3 regions of the Pseudomonas sp. WHRI 8519 genome follow, and region 3 is predicted to be linked to each of the others. Evidence: predicted binding sites of a transcription regulator. Region 3 holds the regulator's gene; each other region holds the start of a gene.
What was found. Region 3 encodes sigma-54, which starts transcription at its own class of promoters, with help from an activator protein. Its sites were predicted from a motif close to ANTGGCATNNANNTTGCTNT; they were not measured.

Region 1: glnA (type I glutamate--ammonia ligase) is a predicted target of sigma-54. The motif match lies at 5,839-5,858, and genes of this name have one in related genera.
Region 2: nirB (nitrite reductase large subunit NirB) is a predicted target of sigma-54. The motif match lies at 1,931-1,950, and genes of this name have one in related genera.

The regions. Positions count from the first base shown of each region.
Region 1 covers NZ_CP167996.1:405,151-412,823, forward strand. The annotation lists gene ABRP30_RS01910 (hypothetical protein) at 1-389, shown strand, start outside; gene ntrC (nitrogen regulation protein NR(I)) at 867-2,303, opposite strand; gene glnL (nitrogen regulation protein NR(II)) at 2,300-3,385, opposite strand; gene ABRP30_RS01925 (chorismate mutase) at 3,641-4,183, opposite strand; gene glnA (type I glutamate--ammonia ligase) at 4,334-5,740, opposite strand; gene thiI (tRNA uracil 4-sulfurtransferase ThiI) at 6,213-7,667, shown strand.
Region 2 covers NZ_CP167996.1:1,440,605-1,448,277, forward strand. The annotation lists gene ABRP30_RS06555 (bifunctional nitrate reductase/sulfite reductase flavoprotein subunit alpha) at 1-1,771, shown strand, start outside; gene nirB (nitrite reductase large subunit NirB) at 2,073-4,625, shown strand; gene nirD (nitrite reductase small subunit NirD) at 4,625-4,987, shown strand; gene pcaQ (pca operon transcription factor PcaQ) at 5,114-6,046, shown strand; gene ABRP30_RS06575 (hypothetical protein) at 6,109-7,425, opposite strand.
Region 3 covers NZ_CP167996.1:5,011,020-5,018,692, reverse strand. The annotation lists gene ABRP30_RS22935 (ZIP family metal transporter) at 1-432, shown strand, start outside; gene ABRP30_RS22930 (HPr family phosphocarrier protein) at 537-809, opposite strand; gene rapZ (RNase adapter RapZ) at 830-1,684, opposite strand; gene ptsN (PTS IIA-like nitrogen regulatory protein PtsN) at 1,687-2,166, opposite strand; gene hpf (ribosome hibernation-promoting factor, HPF/YfiA family) at 2,178-2,486, opposite strand; gene ABRP30_RS22910 (RNA polymerase factor sigma-54) at 2,566-4,059, opposite strand; gene lptB (LPS export ABC transporter ATP-binding protein) at 4,232-4,957, opposite strand; gene lptA (lipopolysaccharide transport periplasmic protein LptA) at 4,958-5,482, opposite strand; gene lptC (LPS export ABC transporter periplasmic protein LptC) at 5,469-6,041, opposite strand; gene ABRP30_RS22890 (HAD family hydrolase) at 6,049-6,573, opposite strand; gene ABRP30_RS22885 (SIS domain-containing protein) at 6,589-7,563, opposite strand.

The sequences.
Region 1 (7,673 bases), 1.5 Mb from region 3:
AGTCGCGTTCGAAGGCCTTGCCGCGTGTGATGCTTTCGCTGGCGATCGTCGGCGTGATGGTCGGCCTGATGATCGGCCGCCTCACCACCCCAGAAGAGCGCGTGCTCGAGCAGGTGGAGGTGGTGCAGGATGGGTTGGACCTGTGGTTCAGCGACGAGCCGAAGCTGCATGGCGAGAATGTCGAGGGGGCTGTCGCTGTACTGTTCCAGGCCCAGGGCAAGGCCCAGCGCGGGCAACTGACCCTGCAGGGCAAGCCGGTGAGCTGGCGTTTGCAGAAAACTGACGAAGGGTTGCTGCTGAGCGTGATTGCCGCGCGCCCTCTGCGGGGCGAATGGGCCGGTGCAGAGGACGCGGGGCGCTGGCGGGTGCGGGTGCGGCTGCACGAATAAAAGAGGGGATGTCCCGGCCTGCCTGTACCAGGGTCCCCAAAGCTTGCGTTACTGCGTGTAAAAGAGGGGATTCCCGGCCTGCCTGTACCGAGGTCCCCAAAGCTTGCGCTACTGCGTGTAAAAGAGGGGATTCCCGGCCTGCCTGTACCGAGGTCCCCAAAGCTTGCGTTACTGCGTGTAAAAGAGGGGATTCCCGGCCTGCCTGTACCGAGATCCCCAAAGCTTGCGTTACTGCGTATAAAAGAGGGGTTCACCCGGCCTGCCTGTACCGAGGCCCCCGAAACTGGAGATGTAGTACCTATTGCAGGTGGCGTGCCAGTTTTGAAAGTCCGGAAACATTGGGTTTCAGGGCGATCTGGCCGGGTTTTGAGGGGATTTGTGCCTTGGCGCGGTGCAGTTGGCACAGCTTCGGTGCATGGGCCAGAAATGGCTGGGGCCGCAAAGCGGCCCCAACGGTGTTACTGATTCAGCGGGAAGTCAGTGATCATCGCCCTCATCGTCATCCCCGCCATCGACGTTCATCCCCAGCTCCTTGATCTTGCGGGTCAGGGTATTGCGCCCCCACCCCAGCAGCACTGCGGCATCCCGGCGACGCCCGGCAGTGTGCTTGAGCGCTGTCTCGATCATGATCCGTTCGAAGCTGGGCACGGCGCTGTCGAGCAGGTTGGATTGCCCTCGGGCCAAGGCCTGGTCGGCCCATTGGCGCAGCGCCTGCTCCCAGTTGGTCACCGGTGCCGCGTCCTGCGGGAGGTTGAGCAGCTCGGGTGGCAGGTCGCCGACCAGCACTTCACGGCTGGACGCCATGACGGTGATCCAGCGGCAGGTGTTTTCCAGCTGGCGGACGTTGCCAGGCCATGGCAGGTTGCGGATGAATTCTTCGGTTTCCGGCTTGAGCAGCTTCGGCTCGACGGCCAGCTCCTGAGCCGCGCGGCCCAGGAAGTGGCGGGCCAGTGCTGGGATGTCCTCGCGGCGGTCGGCCAGGCGCGGGATATGAATACGGATTACGTTCAGGCGATGGAACAAGTCTTCACGGAACTTGCCAGCCTGTACCAGTGACTCGAGATTTTGATGGGTCGCAGCGATGATTCGCACATCGACCTTCACGGGCACATGGCCGCCCACACGGTAGAACTCGCCATCGGCCAGCACGCGCAGCAGGCGTGTCTGGGTATCGGCAGGCATGTCTCCGATTTCGTCGAGGAACAAGGTGCCGCCGTCCGCTTGCTCGAAGCGGCCGCGTCGCAAGTTGGCCGCGCCGGTGAAGGCGCCTTTTTCGTGGCCGAACAGCTCCGACTCCATCAGGTCCTTGGGAATGGCGGCCATGTTCAAGGCAATGAACGGTGAGGCAGCCCGCGGACTGTGGCGGTGCAGGGCGTGCGCCACCAGCTCCTTGCCGGTACCGGACTCGCCGTTGATCAGTACGGTGATGTTGGAGTGGCTCAGCCGACCAATGGCACGGAACACCTCCTGCATCGCCGGAGCTTCACCGATGATTTCCGGGGTACGAGCCAGGGCCTGGGGCACATCGAGGCCTTGCTGTTCCTGCGCATGCTGGTTGGCGCGCTTGACCAGCGAGACCGCCTCATCGACGTCGAACGGTTTGGGCAGGTACTCGAAAGCACCGCCCTGGTACGACGCGACTGCGCTGTCCAAGTCGGAATGGGCGGTCATGATGATGACCGGCAGACGCGGGTGTTGGTCGCGAATCTGTGCCAGCAGGTCGAGGCCGCTGGCGCCCGGCATGCGAATGTCGGAAATGATCACGTCCGGCTGTTGCCGGGCCAGGCGGCCCATCACCCCATCGGCGCTGTCGAAGCTCTGGGTGGTCATACCCTCCTGTTGCAGGGCTTTTTCCAGGACCCAGCGGATGGAGCGATCATCGTCGACGATCCATACGGTTTCACTTCGGCTCATGAGGCGGTGGCTCCTTGTTCCAGTGGCAGGAAGATCGAAAAGGCCGTGTGGCCGGCGTGGCTTTCACACTCGATCAGGCCCTGGTGCTGGCTGATGATGTTCTGGGTAATGGCCAAGCCCAACCCGGTACCGTCCGGGCGGCCACTGACCATGGGATAGAAGAGCGTGTCTTGCAGTTCACTGGGGATGCCGGGGCCGTTATCGATGATCTCGACGCGGGCCACCAGGCGGTGGCGCACATGGCCGATGGTGAACTGGCGCATCGCGCGGCTGCGCAGGGTGATGCGGCCCAGGCGCAACTCGTTCTGCGAGCTGATCGCCTGCATCGCGTTGCGCACGATATTCAGCACCGCCTGGATCATTTGCTCGCGGTCGATCAGTACGTCCGGCAGGCTCGGGTCATAGTCACGCACCAAAGTGATGCATCCTTGGCTTTCTGCGTCGACCAGGCTGCAGACCCGCTCAAGGACTTCGTGAATGTTGGTCATGGCCAGCGATGGCAGCTTGTTCGAACCGAGCATGCGGTCGACCAGGTTGCGCAGGCGATCGGCCTCTTCGATGATCACGTTGGTGTAGTCGCGCAGGCCATCTTCGGGCAATTCCCGGGCCAGCAGTTGCGCCGCGCCACGGATGCCGCCCAGCGGGTTCTTGATCTCGTGGGCGAGGCCGCGGACCAGCATCTTGGTGGTTTCCTGCTTGCTCAGCTGGGCTTCTTCCTTGGTGATGCGCAGCAGGCGGTCACGCGGGTGTACCTCCAGCAGCAGCAGGGTGTTGCCCTGGTGCAAGATGGGCGTCACGGCATAGTCGACCGTGATGGTCTGCCCGGTCAGCGAGGTCAGTTGGGCTTCGCGCTTGGTGAACGGGTGCGCCTGTTCGACCGCCTGGCGCAGCGAGTTGAGCGCCTCGGACGATTCGGTGAACAGTTCACTGATGAACTGCCCATGGCTGCGCTGGCCACTCACGGCCAGGAGCATTTCCGCAGCCGGGTTCATGTACTCCAGGCGCAGCTCGGCGTTGAGCAGGAGCGTAGCTGTGGTCAGGTTGTCCAGTAGCAGACGGTGCTGTGCATCGCTGATGGTCATAAGGCGTCGTTGACCTCTTTTGGCGCTGGCGGGTCCTTGGTCGGGCCAAGGACGAGCGCGCTATGGATCCGCTGATGCCTGGAAAATGCAAGAAACAAACCAAGGCTCCGAAAAGAAGCGGAATTCTCTGATAAAGACCTGTAATTGCGCTTATTCGGAACAGAAGACTCTGATTTACCGTTTCACGTGACCTGTTTTGGTGTGATCGGCGGCGCAATGCGTGTCATTGCGCACCAATATAGAGCATAGCCGTGGCTAGTGTTCGACACACAGCTGTGAGGTGGCGCGCACCAGCGCCTGGTGGCGTAAAGGGTCGTTGGTGCGTCGCGCCAAGGCGCGGGCGAGTTCATGCCTGCAGTCTGGGTAGCGTTGCTGGTCAAACCGGGCCAGTTCGAACAGGAGCGTCGCCTGGAGTTGGTCCAGGCGGGGGCGAATCTGGTTGGCAAGGTCGAGCGGTTTAGCCGGCGGGCGTTGCCCTAGCATTGCCCAGCGATCGCGCAGGGTGTACTGGATCAGCTTGTTGGCTTCGATCTGGTCAGCGAAGAACGCAGCGGCGCGCTCAGGGCTCAGGTCGTAGTCCGGTGCCATCTGTTGGACACCTGACAGCACCTGCCGCTCGCGTTCGGGGGCCTCCACGGGCAGGTGGTGGTCCCATTTGTGTACCGCTACCGAGGTGGCCAGGTCCAGGCGCTGCTCGATACTGGAAAGCAAGGGCTGGAATTCTGGCTCAGAAGGTGATGATGCCTGGCAGCCGAGAAGGCCGAAGGTGATGGCGAGCACAAAGGTGGCGCGTTGCATGGTGATCTCCTGTGGATGGAGACCTGATTGTGGATTTGGATGGCGAGTTCTGCTTGTAGGATGCGTCCGATTCGGGCAGTCGAAAAACAAAAACGGCCTTCAGAAGAAGGCCGTTTTCGGTGATTTCATCGACGCCAGGCGCCGATCAGATCAGCAGCTGTAGTACAGCTCGTATTCCAGCGGGTGCACGAAGGTACGGACTTTGATCTCTTCTTCGGACTTCAGCTCGATGAAGGCATCGATGAAGTCGTCGGAGAACACGCCGCCCTTGGTCAGGAACGCACGGCCTTTATCCAGCTCTTCCAGCGCTTCTTTCAGGCTGCCGCAAACTTGCGGGATATCTTTCGCCTCTTCAGGCGGCAGGTCGTACAGGTTCTTGTCGGCAGCATCGCCTGGGTGAATCTTGTTCTGGATACCGTCCAGGCCAGCCATCAGCAGGGCGGCGAAAGCCAGGTACGGGTTGGCCGATGGGTCCGGGAAGCGCGCTTCGATACGGCGGGCTTTAGGGCTGCCGACGTAAGGAATGCGGATCGAGGCCGAACGGTTGCGTGCCGAGTAGGCCAGCATTACCGGGGCTTCGAAGCCTGGAACCAGACGCTTGTAGGAGTTGGTCGACGGGTTGGTGAAGCCGTTCAGTGCCTTACCGTGCTTGATGATACCGCCGATGAAGTACAGGGCAGTTTCGGACAGACCGGCATAGCCTTCACCGGCGAAGGTGTTCTTGCCTTCTTTCCAGATCGACATGTGCACGTGCATGCCCGAGCCGTTGTCGCCGTACAGTGGCTTCGGCATGAAGGTGGCGGTACGGCCGTATGCGTCGGCAACGTTGTGCACGACATACTTCAGGGCCTGTACTTCGTCAGCTTTCTTCACCAGGGTGTTGAACTTGACGCCGATTTCGTTCTGGCCGGCAGTCGCCACTTCATGGTGGTGAACTTCAACGGTCTGGCCCATTTCTTCCAGTGCGTTGCACATGGCAGTACGGATTTCGTGGTCGTGGTCGAACGGCGGAACTGGGAAGTAGCCACCTTTGACGCCTGGACGGTGGCCTTTGTTGCCGCCTTCCACGTCAGCGCCAGTCATCCACGAGCCTTGCTCGGAGAAGATCTTGAACATCGAGCCGGAGATGTCCGACTGGAACTTCACTTCGTCGAAGATGAAGAACTCAGGCTCTGGGCCGGCGAAGACGGTGTCACCAATGCCGGTGCTCTTGAGGTACTCTTCAGCGCGTTTGGCGATTGCGCGTGGGTCGCGATCGTAGCCCTGCATGCTCGAAGGGTCGACGATGTCGCAGGTGATGATCAGGGTCGGCTCTTCGGTGAACGGGTCCAGGACGGCGGTCTCGTCAACCGGCATCAGGATCATGTCGGAGGCTTCGATGCCTTTCCAGCCAGCAATGGAGGAACCGTCGAACATCTTGCCGACTTCGAAGAAGTCTTCGTCCAGGCCATCACGCGCTGGCATGGTCACGTGATGCTGAGTGCCTTTGGTGTCCGTGAAACGCAGATCAATCCACTTGACGTCATGATCTTTGATGAGTTGAACCGACTTCGACATGTTGTCCTCCGGATGGTCTAGAGCGCGGTGGGCCGCTGCCCTGGAAAAAAGGGTGTTGCCGGGCGCGGATAGTCGGCCAAGCTTACCTGCCTCACAAGGGAGCAAATTGCATGCCAGTGCCCGAAAATGGCGAGGCCGGGATAAAAAGGGGCGTTTACGGGCATTTGAGGCCGGGTTGTCGGGGAAAAGCGCACCCTTACGATGCGGTTTTTGTTACTGGCGCACCAATTGCGTGCACGGTTGGGGCCGTGTGCTTCCTTTAGGGGCTTCATCGCCGGCGCGCCTGCTCGCACAGATAAGGCGCCGGTCGTGAGGCCTGCCGATGTCCCCCAGGCGCTGGCTTGCCGGCGATGAGGCCAGTACCGGCAATATAAATCCGACCTTCTGTACAAAAGTTGGTCAAATCCTGAGCAATTTCCGATATAATTCGCGCCCCTCATTTTTCGGCAGGCCCTGCGCGCGCTGTTAACCAATGAAACTTATCGTCAAAGTCTTCCCAGAAATCACCATCAAGAGCCGGCCGGTGCGCAAGCGCTTCATCCGCCAGCTCGGCAAGAACATCCGCAACGTGCTCAAGGACCTCGACCCTGAGCTCGCGGTCGATGGTGTCTGGGACAACCTCGAAGTGGTCACCCGCGTCGAAGACGAAAAAGTCCAGCGCGAGATGATCGAGCGCCTCACCTGCACCCCGGGGATCACCCACTTCCTGCAGGTAGAGGAATACCCGCTCGGTGACTTCGACGATATCGTCGCCAAGTGCAAGCAGCACTTCGGTCACTTGCTGGCCGGCAAGTATTTCGCCGTGCGCTGCAAGCGGGGCGGCCACCATGACTTCACCTCGATGGACGTCGACCGTTACGTGGGTAGCCAGCTGCGCCAGCAGTGCGGCGCCGCCGGCATCGAGCTCAAGCAGCCTGAAGTGACGGTGCGCATCGAAATCCGCAACCAGCGCCTGTACGTGATCCACAATCAGCATCAAGGCATCGGCGGCTACCCGCTGGGGGCCCTGGAGCAGACCCTGGTCCTGATGTCCGGCGGTTTCGACTCCACCGTGGCGGCCTACCAGATGATGCGCCGCGGCCTGATGACCCATTTCTGCTTCTTCAACCTCGGCGGCCGGGCCCACGAACTGGGCGTGATGGAAGTGGCCCACTACCTGTGGAAAAAGTACGGCAGCAGCCAGCGCGTACTGTTCATCAGCGTGCCGTTCGAAGAAGTGGTCGGCGAGATCCTCAACAAGGTCGACAACAGCTACATGGGCGTGACCCTCAAGCGCATGATGCTGCGCGGCGCTGCGCGCATGGCCGATCGTCTGGAAATCGATGCGCTGGTCACCGGCGAGGCGATCTCCCAGGTGTCCAGCCAGACGCTGCCAAACCTGTCGATCATCGACTCGGCCACCGACAAGCTGGTGCTGCGCCCGTTGCTGGCCAGCCACAAGCAGGACATCATCGACCTGGCCAACGAAATCGGCACCGCCGACTTCGCCAAGCACATGCCTGAATATTGCGGCGTGATCTCGGTGAACCCCACCACCCATGCCAAGCGTCACCGCATGGAGCATGAAGAGAAGCAGTTCGACATGGCCGTGCTGGAGCGCGCCCTCGAACGTGCCAAGTTCATCTCGATCGACCACGTGATCGACGAGCTGGGCAAGGACGTGGAAATCGAGGAAGTCAGCGAAGCATTGCCAGGCCAGATCGTGATCGACATCCGCCACCCTGACGCCCAGGAAGACGAGCCTTTGGTGCTCGAGGGTATCGAAGTTCAGGTGATGCCGTTCTACGCGATCAACAGCAAGTTCAAGCAGCTGGATGAAACCCGCCAGTACTTGCTGTATTGCGACAAAGGTGTGATGAGCCGATTGCACGCACACCACCTGCTCAGTGAGGGACATGCCAATGTGCGTGTTTATCGTCCGGCATAAGACCCC
Region 2 (7,673 bases), 2.5 Mb from region 3:
CCTCCCAGCCCCCGTACTGGCCGAAGACGAACGCCATTACCTGCAGGGCTTTCTGCTCGGCCTGGACCAGGCGCGAGCCGAAGGGGTTCCCCGTTTGCCGGCCAGTGCGCCCTTGGCGGCCTCGCGCCGGTCGTTCGTGGATGGGCTGCTGGCCGGCCTGTACGCCCAGCAGCCGGCAGCAGCGGCGCTGCTCCCCGCCACGGCCCGGCATCAGGTGCTGTGGGCCTCGCAAACCGGCAACGGCGAGGCGCTGGCCGAGCGCTGCGCAGAGCGTTTGCGCGGCGCAGGGCTGCAGGTGCAGCTCAGTTGCATGGAGGCGATCAGCCCAAGCCAGTTGCAAGGCGCGGCGAGTGTGCTGCTGATTGCCAGCACCTTTGGCGATGGTGATGCGCCGGACAGCGCCACCGGGTTCTGGCGGGCGCTGCAAAGCGAGGAGGGCGCCCACTGCGCTGAGCTGCCTTATGCGGTGCTGGCCCTTGGCGACTCCAGTTACGCCCAGTTCTGCGGCTTTGGTCGCAAGCTCGATCAGCGCCTGGCCGAACTTGGGGGGCGCCGCCTGCTGCCGCGGGTCGACTGTGAACCGGATTTCGATGAGGCCTTTGCCACTTGGCTCGACGCGCTGTTGCCCCAGCTGGGCAGCGCTGCCGTGGCGCGCCCGGTCAATCAGGCCGACGCCGCTGCGCCGTACAGCAAGCAACGGCCGTGGGCGGCGACGCTGCTGGAAAACACCCTGCTCAGTGGCCCCGGTTCAAGCAAGGAAACCCGCCAGCTGGTGTTCGAGCTTCCCGGCAGCGGCTTCACCTACGCGGTGGGCGATGCGCTGGGCGTGTGGCCCCGCAACTGCCCGGCGCTGGTGGAGGAGTTGTTGGCGCTCATGCAGCAGGACGGCCAGGCCCTGGTCGACCTCAAGGGCCAGCCGCCCATGCCGTTGGCCCAGGCCTTGGCGTCGCACCTGGAAATTGCCAGGGTCACCCCTCAGCAACTGCAGGTCTTCAGCCAGCAGGCTGAAGACCTCCGGCACCTGTTGCACCCTGAACGCACGGCAGCCCTGCAGGATTGGCTATGGGGCCGGCAGTTGGCCGACGTGCTGCGCGCGTTTCCACAAGACCTGCCGTTGGCAACCTGGCTCGAGTTGCTCAAACCCCTGCAACCGCGCCTGTACTCGATCAGTTCCAGCCCATTGGCCCACCCCGGCCAGGTGCATCTGACCGTCTCTACCGTGCGTTATGGCCAGCGAAAAGGGGTGAGTTCGAGCTTCCTCGCTGACCGGGGGCAGGCTGTGAAAGTGGCGATCTTTCCCCAGGCATCCCGGCATTTCCACCTGCCTGAAGACGATGACGTGCCGCTGATCATGGTGGGCCCCGGTACAGGCATCGCGCCGTTTCGTGCGTTTCTCGAAGAGCGTGAGGCGCGGGGGGCAAAAGGGCATAACTGGCTGTTCTTCGGCGAGCAATGTGCAGCCACGGATTTTTATTACCAGGCGCAGTTGCAGGCCTGGCAGGCCAGCGGCCACCTGCGCCTGGACACCGCGTTCTCCCGCGATCAGGCAGAAAAGATCTATGTGCAGCAGCGGATGCGTGAGCAGGGTGCGCAGGTGTGGCAGTGGCTGGAGGCGGGGGCCTACTTCTATGTGTGCGGTGATGCTCAGCGCATGGCCAAGGATGTGGATGCAGTGCTGCGCGAGATCATTGCCGAGCACGGTGGTGTGGATGCCGATGCCTATATGCAGGCCTTGAGCAAGGCCAGGCGTTATCGCCGGGATGTGTATTGAAGTGCTCCAGGATGGGGAGCAATGCACCGTGAATGTGCGTGGTTCGGGTTGGCTCGAAGGTCGGTAAGCCGGCTTTCACTCCTGCAGCACAGGGCCAAATGCCAGCGAAGCCCCTGTATGCGCCGGGTTGCCGGCGAGAGGGCCGCGACAGGCGAGGTAACTGGCACATTCCCTGCTTTATCTCCAGCACAACAAGCCCCACTGATCAACGGCGATCAACCGGGGGCACTCCGTGATGAATACAGGCAAAGGCGCCTGGAGCTTCGGCTCCAGGCGCTTTTTTTTGATCGAGGATCGGCTTATGAAGGCAACAGCGAGCAGCGGGCAACGAGAGCGACTGGTCATCGTCGGCAACGGCATGGTGGGCCACCATTGCGTCGAGCAACTGGTCGAACGCGGCGCGCTGGCGCGCTTCGAGTTGCGCGTGTTCGGCGAGGAGCGCCAGCGCGCCTACGACCGCGTGCACCTGTCTGAATACTTCAGCGGCAGCTGTGCCGAAACCCTGGCCCTGTGCGAGCAGGGTTTCTATGGCGCCAACGGGGTGCACCTGCACCTGGGTGAAGCGGTGCTGCAGATCGACCGCGAGCGCTGTGAAGTGGTGACCGCCGAAGGCCGCTACGGGTACGACCATCTGGTCCTGGCCACCGGCTCTTACCCCTTCGTGCCCCCAATCGAGGGCTCCAGCGGCAACGCCCGCCTGGTCTATCGCACCCTCGACGATCTCGACGCGATACGCGCCGCAGCCGTCGATGCCACCCGTGGCGTGGTGGTGGGCGGCGGGCTGCTGGGCCTTGAGGCGGCCAATGCCCTCAAGTCCCTGGGCCTGGAAGCGCACGTGGTGGAGTTCGCGCCACGGCTGATGCCGGTGCAACTGGATGCTGAAGGCGGCGCCGCGCTCAAGGCGCAGATCCAAGCGCTGGGCGTAGGCGTGCACCTGTCGCGCGCCACCCAGTCGATCAGCGACGGTGAGGTCTACCGCTATCGGATGAATTTCGACGGTGGCGAACACCTGGAAACCGACCTGGTGGTGTTCTCTGCCGGTATCCGCCCGCAGGATGCCCTGGGCCGTGCCTGCGGCCTGGAGATCGCCGCCCGCGGCGGGGTGGTGGTCGACAACCACTGCCGCTCCAGCGACCCCCGGATCTTCGCCATCGGTGAATGCGCCTCGTGGAACGGCAGCGTGTTCGGCCTGGTTGCGCCGGGCTACAGCATGGCGCGCAACGTCGCGGCGCTGTTGTTGGGCGAAGCGGCTGAGGAATTCACCGGGGCCGACATGTCGACCAAGCTCAAGCTGCTGGGCGTCGATGTCGGCTCCATCGGCGATGCTCATGGCGCCACGCCGGGCTCGCGCAGCTACCGCTTCATCGACGAGGCCAATGCCGCCTATCGCCGGCTGGTGGTCGATGCCAGCGGCAAGCACGTACTCGGTGCCGTGCTGGTGGGCGACAACAGCTACTACGATACATTGCTGCAATACGCCCAGAACGGCATCGCCTTGCCTGCCGACCCGGCGGCCTTGATCCTGCCGCAAAGCGGCGGCGTACCAGCCCTGGGCGCCGATGCGCTGCCTGACAGCGCGACCCTCTGCTCGTGCCACAACGTCAGCAAGGGCGCAGTCTGCGCAGCGATTGACAGTGGTTGCGCCGACCTGGCTGCGGTAAAGGGCTGCACCAAGGCTGCCACCGGCTGTGGCGGCTGCGCGGCGCTGCTCAAGCAAGTGTTCGAGCATGAACTCACCGCCCGTGGCGTGGCCGTGGACAAGCGCCTGTGCGAGCACTTCGCCTACACCCGGCAGGAGCTGTACGGGCTGGTGCGGGTGGGTGGCATACGCACCTTCAATGATTTGCTGGCGCGCCATGGCCAGGGCCATGTCGGCTGCGACATCTGCAAGCCGGCGGTGGGCAACATCCTCGCTTCGTGCTGGAACCAACCGATCATGGACCCTGCCCTGGTGCCGCTGCAGGACACCAACGACACCTTCATGGCCAACATGCAGAAAAACGGTACCTATTCGGTGGTGCCGCGCATTCCCGGCGGCGAAATCACCCCGGACAAACTGATCGTGATCGGTCAGGTGGCCAAGAAGTACGACCTTTACACCAAGATCACCGGCGGCCAACGCATCGACCTGTTCGGCGCCCAGTTGCACGAGCTGCCGCTGATCTGGGGCGAGCTGATCGAGGCCGGCTTCGAGACTGGCCACGCCTACGGCAAATCGACCCGCACGGTGAAGTCCTGCGTAGGCAGCACCTGGTGCCGCTACGGTGTGCAGGACAGCGTCGCCATGGCGCTGCGCCTGGAGGCCCGCTACAAGGGCCTGCGCAGCCCGCACAAGCTCAAGTTCGCGGTTTCTGGCTGCACCCGCGAATGCGCCGAGGCGCAAAGCAAGGACATCGGCGTGATCGCCACCGACAAAGGCTGGAACCTCTACATCTGCGGCAATGGCGGCATGCGCCCACGCCATGCCGAGCTGTTCGCTACCGACCTGGACGACGAGACCCTGGTACGCCTGATCGACCGCGTGCTGATGTTCTACATCCGCACCGCCGACAAGCTGCAGCGCACGTCGGTGTGGCGTGAAAGCCTGGACGGCGGCCTGGACTACCTCAAGCAGGTGATCCTCGAAGACCGCCTGGGCCTGGCTGCCGAGCTGGAAGCGCAGATGCAGCATGTGGTCGAGCAGTACGAGTGCGAATGGGCCAATGCCCTCAACGATCCGGAAAAGCTCAAGCGCTTCCGTACCTTCGTCAACGATCGACGCGCCGACCCGGACGTGCACTTCGTCCGCGAGCGTGAACAACGTCGCCCCGCTGCACCCCTGCACCTGATCCCTACCGTCGAGGAGGCTGTCTGATGAACCTGTCCAATGCTGCTGTGGCAAAGCAACCCAACTGGCAAGCGGTGTGCCACACCGCTGACCTGGTCGCCGACTCCGGTGTGGTGGTCTGGCTCGATGGCATCCAGGTCGCCCTGTTCTACCTGCCGGGGCAGGCGCAGAGCCTGTACGCGGTGGACAACCGCGACCCACGCTCGGGGGCCAACATCATTGGCCGCGGGCTGGTGGGCAGCCTGCAGGGTGAGCTGGTGGTGGCAGCCCCGCTGTACAAGCAGCACTTCAGCCTGCACAGCGGGGCCTGTCTGGAAGATGCCAGCCAGCACTTACGTGTTTGGCCGGTACGGCTGAACGGGGAGGCAGTGGAAGTGGCGCTGGCCTGATCCCGGCTCTGGTTCTGCGTGTGCTTCTGAACAAGCGATAGCGCGGGCGCCGCCGATTGCGACTTCTAAAGACCGGGGCGAGGAACCCTGGGTACGCCACCGGTGGCGATGCGGTAAGCTTGGCGCATGAACCTCGACACCCGCATCAAGTACCGCCACCTGCTGTGCTTTCTGGAGATTGCCCGGCAGGGCAGCCTGGCCAGGGCCGCCGACATTCTGGCGATCAGCCAGCCTGCGATTTCCAAGACCCTCAAGGAGCTTGAGGACCTGCTCGAAACGCGACTTTTCGAGCGCAGCCGCCAAGGGGTCGAGCTGACCCCGGCCGGCACCCGTTTCATGCATTACGCCGGGCCCAGCGTGCAGGCCCTGCGCGACGGCGTGAGCAGCTTGCGCGGTGAAGCGCGGGCACCGTCGCAGGTGCGCATCGGCGTGCTGTCCACGGTCGAAGGCCTGCTGATGCCCGAAGTGCTGTGCCGGCTGCACCAACGCCACGAGGCGTTGCTGATCAGCGTGGTGACCGGGGCCAGTGCACAGTTGCTCGGGCAGTTGCGCCTGGGGGAACTGGAATTGGTGGTGGGGCGCATGACCGACAGCCCGCAGATCCAGGGTTTGTCGTTCGAACACCTGTACAGCGAGTCGATGGCTTTGGTCGTGCGCCCCGGCCACCCATTGCTGGCCAGCACGCAAGTAGACCGAGCCCGCGTCAGCCGATACCCGCTGGTGCTCCCGCCACCGGGCACGACCATTCGCCAGCACGCCGACAGCCTGTTCGTGCAATGCGGCATTCAACTGCCGGCCCAGCGCCTGGAGACCCTCTCACTGGCCTTGAGCCGCCGCTACCTGCTAGGCAGTGACGCCGTGTGGGTGGCGCCGCGTGATGCGGTGCTGCTCGACCTGCGCCGCGGCGAACTGGCCGAGCTCGACCTAGGGGTGCGGGAACCGGGTGGGTCGGTGGGTATCTGCCGCAATGCCGCCTTGGCGCTGAGCCTGCCCGGGCAGTGGGTGTGCGATGTATTGCGGGAAGTGGCGGGGCAATATCGCGAGCGGTCGTACCCGTAAGCTTCGTCGTAGCCGAGCGTTCCTGGCCGAGGAACGCTCGTGGGCTTGATGCTCAACTGCTGTCAAGCGCTTGGCAAGGCCACCGCTGCCACACAGGGAACAGTCGAGCCGCGGATCTCATCGTCACGGCCATTGATCAACAAGCGCTGGTTGCCTGCATCGAGCGAGACCGTCGATCCAGAGGCATAGAAGCCGTCCTCTGGTACTTTTGCGCCGAACTGGCCGTAGCCGAAGGGCGGGACGAAGCGGGTGTCGAACGTGCCCTCGGAGGTCAAGCTGAAGGCAAGCATATAATCGTAGAAATGACCGTAACCCACCAGGCCACCGGCAGTTTCTACGCCGGCGAACCAACCGCCCGGCTTGTCAAATACCAACGCTTCGCCGCCGTTGAACTCCCTGGCCGGCGCCCCCGAGTAGTCGATGCGGTAAACGGTCGGGTAGCTGATATTTTCAGCGACGTCGAACAGTTCCCCGTAAAATGTGATTCGCTTGGCGACCGGGTCTACGGAAAACCCATTATTGATGATCCAGGGGGCGGACCAGTGGAAACCTTCGGTGCCAAAGGTATCATCCACGATCCCGTCAAGGGTCATGGCTGTGGTAACGCTGTAGGCGTCTTCCCCCCGCATCAGATACCAGGTCAATACCAGCTGCTGCGCATTCGAGGGGGACATGAAATTGGCAATGCCGTCTACGAAGTGTGAACGGGTATCGGGTATTAGCTTGCCGACATCGACCAGGCCATCAGCACCAAAATCCACGCGCAATGCGCCGTCATTGTCCAGCCCCAGCACCACCGGCTCGAAGTTCTCCGACTTGCGAGCGGTGGCGAAAATGAGGCCCTTCGTCACTGCCAGGTGCTCCAGCAGCAAATCTTCGCCGATCAAGTCGCGGGGGGCGACGTACCCATTGCCCTTCCCAAATTCCCGGTCCGGTTGCCCCTCGGCACTCAGTTTCCAAAGGTGGCTGGCTGATTGCTCCTGCATCGTTATGGATATCAGCAAATTTCCCCTAGCATCCTCCACGATGCACTCGGGGGCTGAGTATTCGGTGCTCCCTGCCTTGTTGAAATCGAAGATTCCACCGTCACCAAAGCTGTTGTCCAGGGTGCCTCTATCCTTCAGGCAAGCGACGAAAACCTTCGCTTCATTCGTTTTGGGGTTGTGACTTGTACCGATTACATAAGTGCGACCAGCGCTCACCGTGCTGTTGATGATTGCATAGGTGTTAGCCCGTGACCCGGCGATTTTTTCAAAGATGTAGGCGAGCCCATGGATGCCGTAATCACAATCGAGGGGGGCCTGCGGCAGCTTGATGGATGTGCGGGGCCCGGCATGGGCTTTACGGGTTGAGCGGTTGGGCTTTGGTGAAATGTTCATGGCTCTTCCTCGGTAATGAGTAAACGCGGGGCCGTGCGGCTTAGGGGGGTGATCAGCCATTGCGCGTCAGGTGCGTTGCAGGCTCATTGGAAACCAGGCTCAAGGAGGGCGCTACTGGCAGAAATGCCAGCTTGGGGCCGGCCGCTGGAAGGGCCAAGTTTGCAGGGGCGTTTGCTGGGCTTATGGTCAATACTGGCCAAAGGCCCTTAAGGTTGAGTGCAAGCGCGCTACCGAGTGAACTAACTCCA
Region 3 (7,673 bases):
CGGATCTGGCTGTTCGTGATCGCGATCATCGCTCACAACATCCCCGAAGGCATGGCCATCGGCGTGTCGGCCGGTGGCGGCATGACCGATGCTGACAGCCTCGCCATGGGCATTGCCTTGCAGGATGTTCCCGAAGGGTTGGTCATTGCGCTGGTGCTGGCGGGGGCGGGGATGCCTCGGTTCAAGGCGTTTCTGATCGGTGCGGCGTCGGGGTTGGTGGAACCACTGGCAGCGGTGGTCTGTGCCTGGCTGGTGAATGTCGCCGAGCTGCTGTTACCGTTGGGCCTGGCCTGTGCGGCCGGGGCCATGCTGCTGGTGGTGACCCAGGAAATCATCCCCGAGTCGCGCAGCAATGGGCATCACCGTTTGGCCAGCGTCGGCCTGTGCGTCGGTTTTTGCTTGATGATGGTGATGGACACGGCGATGTCTTGAATTGGCATCAACTGCTCTGTCACCGGTAAGCCGGCCCCCCGAATCGGCAGTCCACGATGAGGGCGTCGGCTTGCCAGCGATGAGGCCAGCCTGGAGTTAGCGGCTTATTCGCCTTCGTCGAAGTAGTTGTTGATCAGGGCTACCAGCGCTTCCAGCGCGTCGTCGTCCTGCTCGCCTTCAGTGTGCAGGTGCACCTGGGTGCCTTTGCCTGCCGCCAACATCATCACGGCCATGATGCTCTTGCCGTCCACCAGCTTGTCTGGTGCGCGGCCCACCCGCACCTGGCAGGGGAAGCGCCCGGCCACGCCGACGAACTTGGCGGCCGCCCGGGCATGCAGGCCCAGCTTGTTGATGATGGTGATTTCGCGGGCGGGCATCGTGGTGCTGATCCTGTGGGCTAGAGGTCGCGGTGGCGGACCTGGACGTTTTTCAGGGACTGTTGCAACAGTTGGCCGAGGCGCTCGGTGAGGTACACCGAGCGGTGGTGGCCGCCTGTGCAGCCAATGGCGATGGTGACATAGGCGCGGTTGCTGGCAGCGAAGCGGGGCAGCCACTTGAGCAGGTAGGTCGAGATGTCGGTAAACATCTCTTCGACATCCGGCTGCGCGGCAAGGTAATCGATAACCGGCTGATCCAGGCCGGAATGCTCACGCAGTTCGGGCTTCCAGTATGGGTTCGGCAGGCAGCGCACATCGAAAACCAGGTCTGCATCGACCGGCATGCCACGCTTGAAGCCGAACGATTCGACCAGGAATGCGGTGCCCGGCTCAGGCTGATTGAGCAGGCGCAACTTGATCGAGTCGCGCAGCTGGTAAAGGTTGAGGCTGGTGGTGTCGATCTTCAGGTCGGCAAGATCGGAGATTGGCCCCAGCAATTCGCTTTCAACGCGGATCGCTTCGGCCAGTGAGCGATCCGCATTCGTCAGCGGATGGCGCCGGCGTGTTTCGGAGAAGCGCTTGAGCAGCGTGTCCTCGTCGGCATCGAGAAACAGCACATCGCACTGGATATGCCGGCCACGCGCTTCGGCGAGCAATTCGGGGAAGCGTGACAGGTGGCTTGGCAGGTTGCGGGCATCGATGGACACTGCCACTTTCGGCTGCAGCAATTCTGTATGGATCAACGCGTTTTCCGCCAACTGCGGCAGCAAGCCGGCAGGGAGGTTATCGATACAGTAAAAGCCGTTGTCTTCCAGCACGTCGAGGGCGGTACTCTTGCCGGAGCCGGACCGGCCGCTGACGATGATCAGGCGCATGTTCAGTGCTCGTTCTGTGCGTCCAGGACTACCTGGTACAGGGCCTCGCTGCTGTTGGCGGCACGCAGGCGCTCGCGAACTTCCTTGCGATCCAGCATGCTGGCGATCTGGCGCAGCAGTTCCAGATGGGCGTCGGTGGCAGCCTCCGGCACCAGCAGGACGAACAGCAGGTCGACAGGCGCGCCATCGATGGCGTCATAGTCGATCGGAGCATCCAGGTGCAGCAGTGCGCTAACGGGCGAAGTGCAGCCTGCGAGGCGGCAGTGAGGTATGGCGATCCCATTGCCGAAGCCTGTGGAGCCGAGCTTTTCACGAGCGATCAGCTTTTCGAAGACGTCTTGCATCTCCAGCTCGGGCATCTTCAGCTCGGTTTTTTGATTGGCAATCAGGTTGGCGACTTTTTCCAAAGCGCGCTTCTTACTGCCACCCGACACGTTCACCAAGGAACGGTCGGGGGTCAGGATGGTTTCAAGTCGGATCATGGATGAGGGGATCAGCGGGCAGCTGCACCTTGCAGCAGACTTTGCTGTTTTTCCTTGTGTTTTTTCAGTTGGCGGTCGAGCTTGTCGGCCAAGGCATCGATCGCTGCATACATGTCTTCGTGTTCGGCGTTGGCAACCACTTCTGAGCCAGGAATCTGCAGGGTCGCTTCGACCTTCTGCTGCAGCTTCTCGACCTTCATGATGACCTGCACGTTAGTGATCTTGTCGAAGTGACTTTCCACCCGGGCGAGCTTTTCAAGCACGTAATCGCGCAGCGGCTGGGTGACTTCTACATGCTGTCCACTGATATTGACTTGCATACAGCTTCTCCTTTGTTGCCCGTGCATAAAGAGGCAGGTCTTGCACCTGCCCCACAAACGCTGTGGCATATCTCAGGCGCTACATCAGTCGCTTGCGCTCACTCGACGGTGCGATGCCGAGGGACTCGCGGTACTTGGCGACGGTGCGACGGGCTACCTGGATGCCTTGTGCCTCCAGTAAACCAGCGATCTTGCTGTCACTCAATGGCTTTTTCTGATTTTCCGCCGCAACCAGTTTCTTGATGATCGCGCGGATTGCCGTGGACGAGCATTCTCCGCCTTCGGAGGTGCTGACGTGGCTGGAGAAAAAGTATTTCAGTTCGTAGATGCCGCGTGGGGTGTGCATGAACTTCTGGGTGGTCACCCGCGAGATGGTCGACTCGTGCATGCCCACGGCTTCGGCGATGTCATGCAACACCAACGGTTTCATGGCCTCGTCACCGTGGTCGAGGAAGCCGCGCTGATGCTCGACGATCTGCGTGGCGACTTTCATCAGCGTTTCGTTGCGGCTTTGCAGGCTCTTGATGAACCAGCGTGCTTCCTGCAACTGATTGCGCATGAAGGTGTTGTCGGCGCTGGTGTCGGCCCGGCGGACGAAGCCGGCGTATTGCGGATTGACCCGCAGGCGCGGGATCGCTTCCTGGTTCAGCTCGACCAGCCAGCGATCACTGTCCTTGCGGACGATTACATCGGGCACCACGTATTCCGGCTCACTGGACTCGATTTGCGAACCTGGGCGCGGGTTGAGGCTCTGAACCAGCTCGATCACCTGGCGCAGTTCGTCTTCCTTGAGCTTCATGCGGCGCATCAGCTGGCTGTAGTCGCGCCCGCCCAACAGGTCGATGAACTCGCTGACCAGGCGTTTGGCCTCGGCCATCCACGGTGTGTTGGCCGGGAGTTGGCGCAGTTGCAGCAACAGGCACTCGCCCAGGTTGCGTGCGCCGACACCTGCTGGCTCGAACTGCTGGATACGGTGCAGTACCGCTTCGACTTCGTCCAGTTCGATGTCCAGCTCCGGATCGAAACCGGCGCAGATCTCTTCGATCGTGTCTTCCAGGTAACCCTGGCCGTTGATGCTGTCGATAAGGGTGACGGCGATCAGGCGGTCGGTATCGGACATCGGTGCCAGGTTCAGTTGCCACAGCAGGTGGCTTTGCAGGCTTTCGCCGGCGGATGTGCGCGTGGTGAAGTCCCACTCGTCGTCATCGTTGCTCGGCAGGCTGCTCGCGCTGGTCTGGTAGATGTCTTCCCAGGCCGTATCGACCGGAAGCTCGTTGGGGATGCGCTCGTTCCACTCACCGTCCTCCAGGTTCTCGGCACTGGCGGTGCTTTCCTGAAAGCTGTTGTCCTGGGCTTCGGCGGCCGGTTTGCTCTCGGCGTTATCCGCCATCGGGTCGCTGTTGTCGAAGTCTTCGCCGTCTTCCTGGCGTTCGAGCATCGGATTGGACTCCAGCGCTTCCTGGATTTCCTGCTGAAGGTCCAGGGTAGAGAGCTGGAGTAGGCGGATGGCCTGTTGCAACTGCGGGGTCATCGTCAGTTGCTGGCCCATTTTTAGGACGAGCGATGGTTTCATGGCAGGGGCTAATACCTTGTTCGCCGGCGCGCATGCGCCATCCACTACACGAGGGCGCCGGAGCGCCAATTTCAAGCAAGTTTTATGCCTTAAATTGTAGCGTTTGCCTAGAGTACTGTAACAACTTAAGCCCATTCAAGGCGCTAAATCAGTGCTCCAGGCGCGTCCTGAATCAGAGCCGGAACTCGTGACCCAGGTAAACTTCCTTGACCAGTTCGTTGGCCAGGATGGTCTGCGCGTCGCCCTCGGCGATCAGTTGCCCGTCGTTGACGATGTAGGCGGTTTCACAGATATCCAGGGTTTCACGCACGTTGTGGTCGGTGATCAGTACACCGATACCCTTGGCCTTGAGGTGGTGGATGATCTGCTTGATGTCACCGACCGAAATCGGGTCGACGCCAGCGAAGGGTTCGTCCAGCAGGATGAACTTGGGGGCTGTCGCCAGGGCGCGTGCGATCTCGACACGGCGACGCTCGCCGCCGGAAAGGCTCATGCCGAGGTTGTCGCGGATGTGGCTGATGTGGAACTCCTGCAGCAGACTCTCCAGCTCCTTGCGACGACCCTCGCGGTCGAGTTCCTTGCGGGTCTCGAGGATGGCCATGATGTTGTCGGCCACCGACAGCTTGCGGAAGATCGAGGCTTCCTGCGGCAGGTAGCCGATGCCGGCGCGTGCACGGCCATGCATGGGCTGGTGGCTGACATCCAGGTTGTCGATGAGGACGCGCCCCTGGTCGGCCTGTACCAGGCCGACGATCATGTAGAAGCAGGTGGTCTTGCCGGCGCCGTTGGGGCCGAGCAGGCCGACGATCTGGCCGCTGTCGATCGACAGGCTGACGTCACGCACGACTTGACGCCCTTTGTAGCTCTTGGCCAGGTGCTGGGCTTTGAGGGTTGCCATTTACTCGGCCTTCTTCTTCGGCTGGATCACCATGTCGATGCGCTGACGTGGCTGGGTCACGTTGCCGCCGCGACCGGCGGTCGCAACCTGGGACTTGGTGTTGTAGACGATCTTTTCGCCTTCGGTGGTGTTGCCTTCGTTTTCGACCTTGGCGCGGTCGGTGAGGATCACTGTGTCCTTCTGCGCCTGATACTGGATGGTCACAGCCCAGCCTTTCATCTTGTCAGGCTTTGCAGCGCTCTGTTGCTGCTCGAAATAAGCCAGGTTGCCCACCGAAGTGACCACGTCGATGTCACCGTTGGCGGCGCGAGTCATGGTCACGGTATTGCCTTTGATCATCATCGAGCCCTGAGTGATGATCACGTCACCGGTGTAGGTGGCTACGCCTTGCTTGTCGTCCAGGTGCGCGTTGTCGGCCTGGATGCGGATAGGCTGGTCACGGTCGGTCGGCAGGGCGAAGGCGCTCGCGCTTCCCAGTGCTGCGCTCAGGCTGAGCAAAAGGGGGAGGGTTTTAACGAGCCTCATACTGTCCTCTTACGTTAGAGAGCAGGTCCATCCTGCCTTCTTTCAAATACGCTTTCATTCCTTTGCCCGTAGTTGTGCCACCGGCGCCGTCGATTCTAACGGCTTGCTCGGTCTGCGCATATTGCTTCTGCGGGAACACGGTCATGCGTGAGCTGGTAATGATGGTTTCACGCTGCTTCTCATCGGTGCGGGCCACGCGCACCTTGTCGATCAGCTCGACCTCGGTGCCGTCCGGGTTGACCTCGGCGCGCACGCTCTGGATGTGCCAGGGGTATTCGGTGCCCCGGTACATGTGCAGGTCGGGCGTGGTCACCAGTGTGACCTCGGTGGCCTTGAGGTGTTCGACCTTGTCGGCGGTCATTTCGTACTGCAGCTTGCCATCTGGCAAGAACTGTACGCTGTGGGCGTTGATCGCATAATAGTCGATCGCGCTTTCGTCGACCTGAGCTACCGGCTTGTCGAGGAAGCTCTCGGGGCTGACATTCCAGTAGCCTATTGCCGCCAGCAGGGCGGCGATCACCGCGAGCAGCGCAATATTGCGGGCTTTCTTGCTGAACATGGGCAACCTACAGGTAGTTGGCGTTGGCAGCGTCCAGGGTGCCCTGGGCCTGCATGATAAGCTCGCAGAACTCGCGAGCGGCACCCTCGCCACCGCGTGCCTGGGTCACGCCGTCGGCGTGCTGGCGAACGAAGGGTGCGGCGTTGGCCACGGCGATACCCAGGCCGACCTTGCGAATGACTGGCAGGTCTGGCAGGTCATCGCCCAGGTACGCGACCTGCTCATAGCTTAGGCCCAGTTCCGCGAGCAGGCCGTCGAGTACCACCAGTTTGTCCTCGCGGCCCTGGAACAGGTGGGGAATGCCGAGGTTTTTCGCGCGACGCTCGACCACCGGGGTCTTGCGTCCGCTGATGATCGCCGTGGTCACCCCCGACGCCATCAGCATCTTGATGCCTTGGCCGTCGAGCGTGTTGAACGTCTTGAATTCGCTGCCATCTTCGAGGAAATAAAGGCGGCCATCGGTGAGCACGCCGTCCACATCGAACACGGCAAGCTTGATGGCCTTGCCGCGCTGCATCAGGTTCTGGGTCATTTGCGTCGTTCTCATTTACATCACGCCTGCGCGCAGCAGGTCGTGCATGTTCAGGGCACCGACCGGGCGGTCGTCCTTGTCCACCACCACCAGGGCGCTGATCTTGTGGTCTTCCATGATCTTCAGGGCTTCGGCGGCGAGCATCTCGGCGCGGGCTGTCTTGCCGTGCACGGTCATGACCTGGTCGATCAGGGTGGTGTGCACGTCGATGTTGCGGTCCAGGCTGCGGCGCAGGTCACCGTCGGTGAAGATGCCGGCCAGCTTGCCGTTCGCTTCGGCGACCACGGTCATGCCCAGGCCTTTGCGGGACATTTCGAGGAGCGCGTCCTTGAGCAGCGTGCCACGTTGTACCTGAGGCAGGTCGGCGCCCGCGTGCATGACGTTCTCGACCTTGAGCAGCAGGCGGCGGCCCAGCGCGCCACCGGGGTGCGAGAAGGCGAAATCTTCTGCGGTAAACCCGCGCGCTTCGAGCAGGGCGATGGCCAGGGCGTCGCCCAGCACCAGTGCTGCGGTGGTCGATGAGGTGGGCGCCAGGTTCAGCGGGCACGCCTCATGGGCGACACGGGCGTCGAGGTTGACCTCGGCGGCCTGGGCCAGTGGCGAGTCGGGGTTGCCGGTCATGCTGATCAGCTGGATGCCCAGGCGCTTGATCAGCGGCAGCAAGGTGACGATTTCGGCGGTGCTGCCGGAGTTGGACAGGGCCAGGATGACGTCGCCACGGGTGATCATGCCCATGTCGCCATGGCTGGCTTCGGCCGGATGCACGAAAAACGCCGGCGTGCCGGTGCTGGCCAGGGTCGCGGCGATCTTGTTGCCGATGTGCCCAGACTTGCCCATGCCGACCACAACGACGCGGCCCTTGCTCGCCAGGATCAGCTCGCAGGCCTTGACGAAGTTGGCATCGATGCTGGCCGTCAAACCTTGTACGGCCTCGATTTCCAGGCGCAGGGTGCGCTGGGCGGACTGGATCAGCTCACTGGATTGGCTCATGTCGAAAAGCAATGCCTGATGAAAAGGCGGCGATTATAGCCGCAATGGAAAAAAGCCTCACCCTTTCGATTGTGCAATGAAAAGAAGTCGTAGCCTGTCGCTGGCCTGAA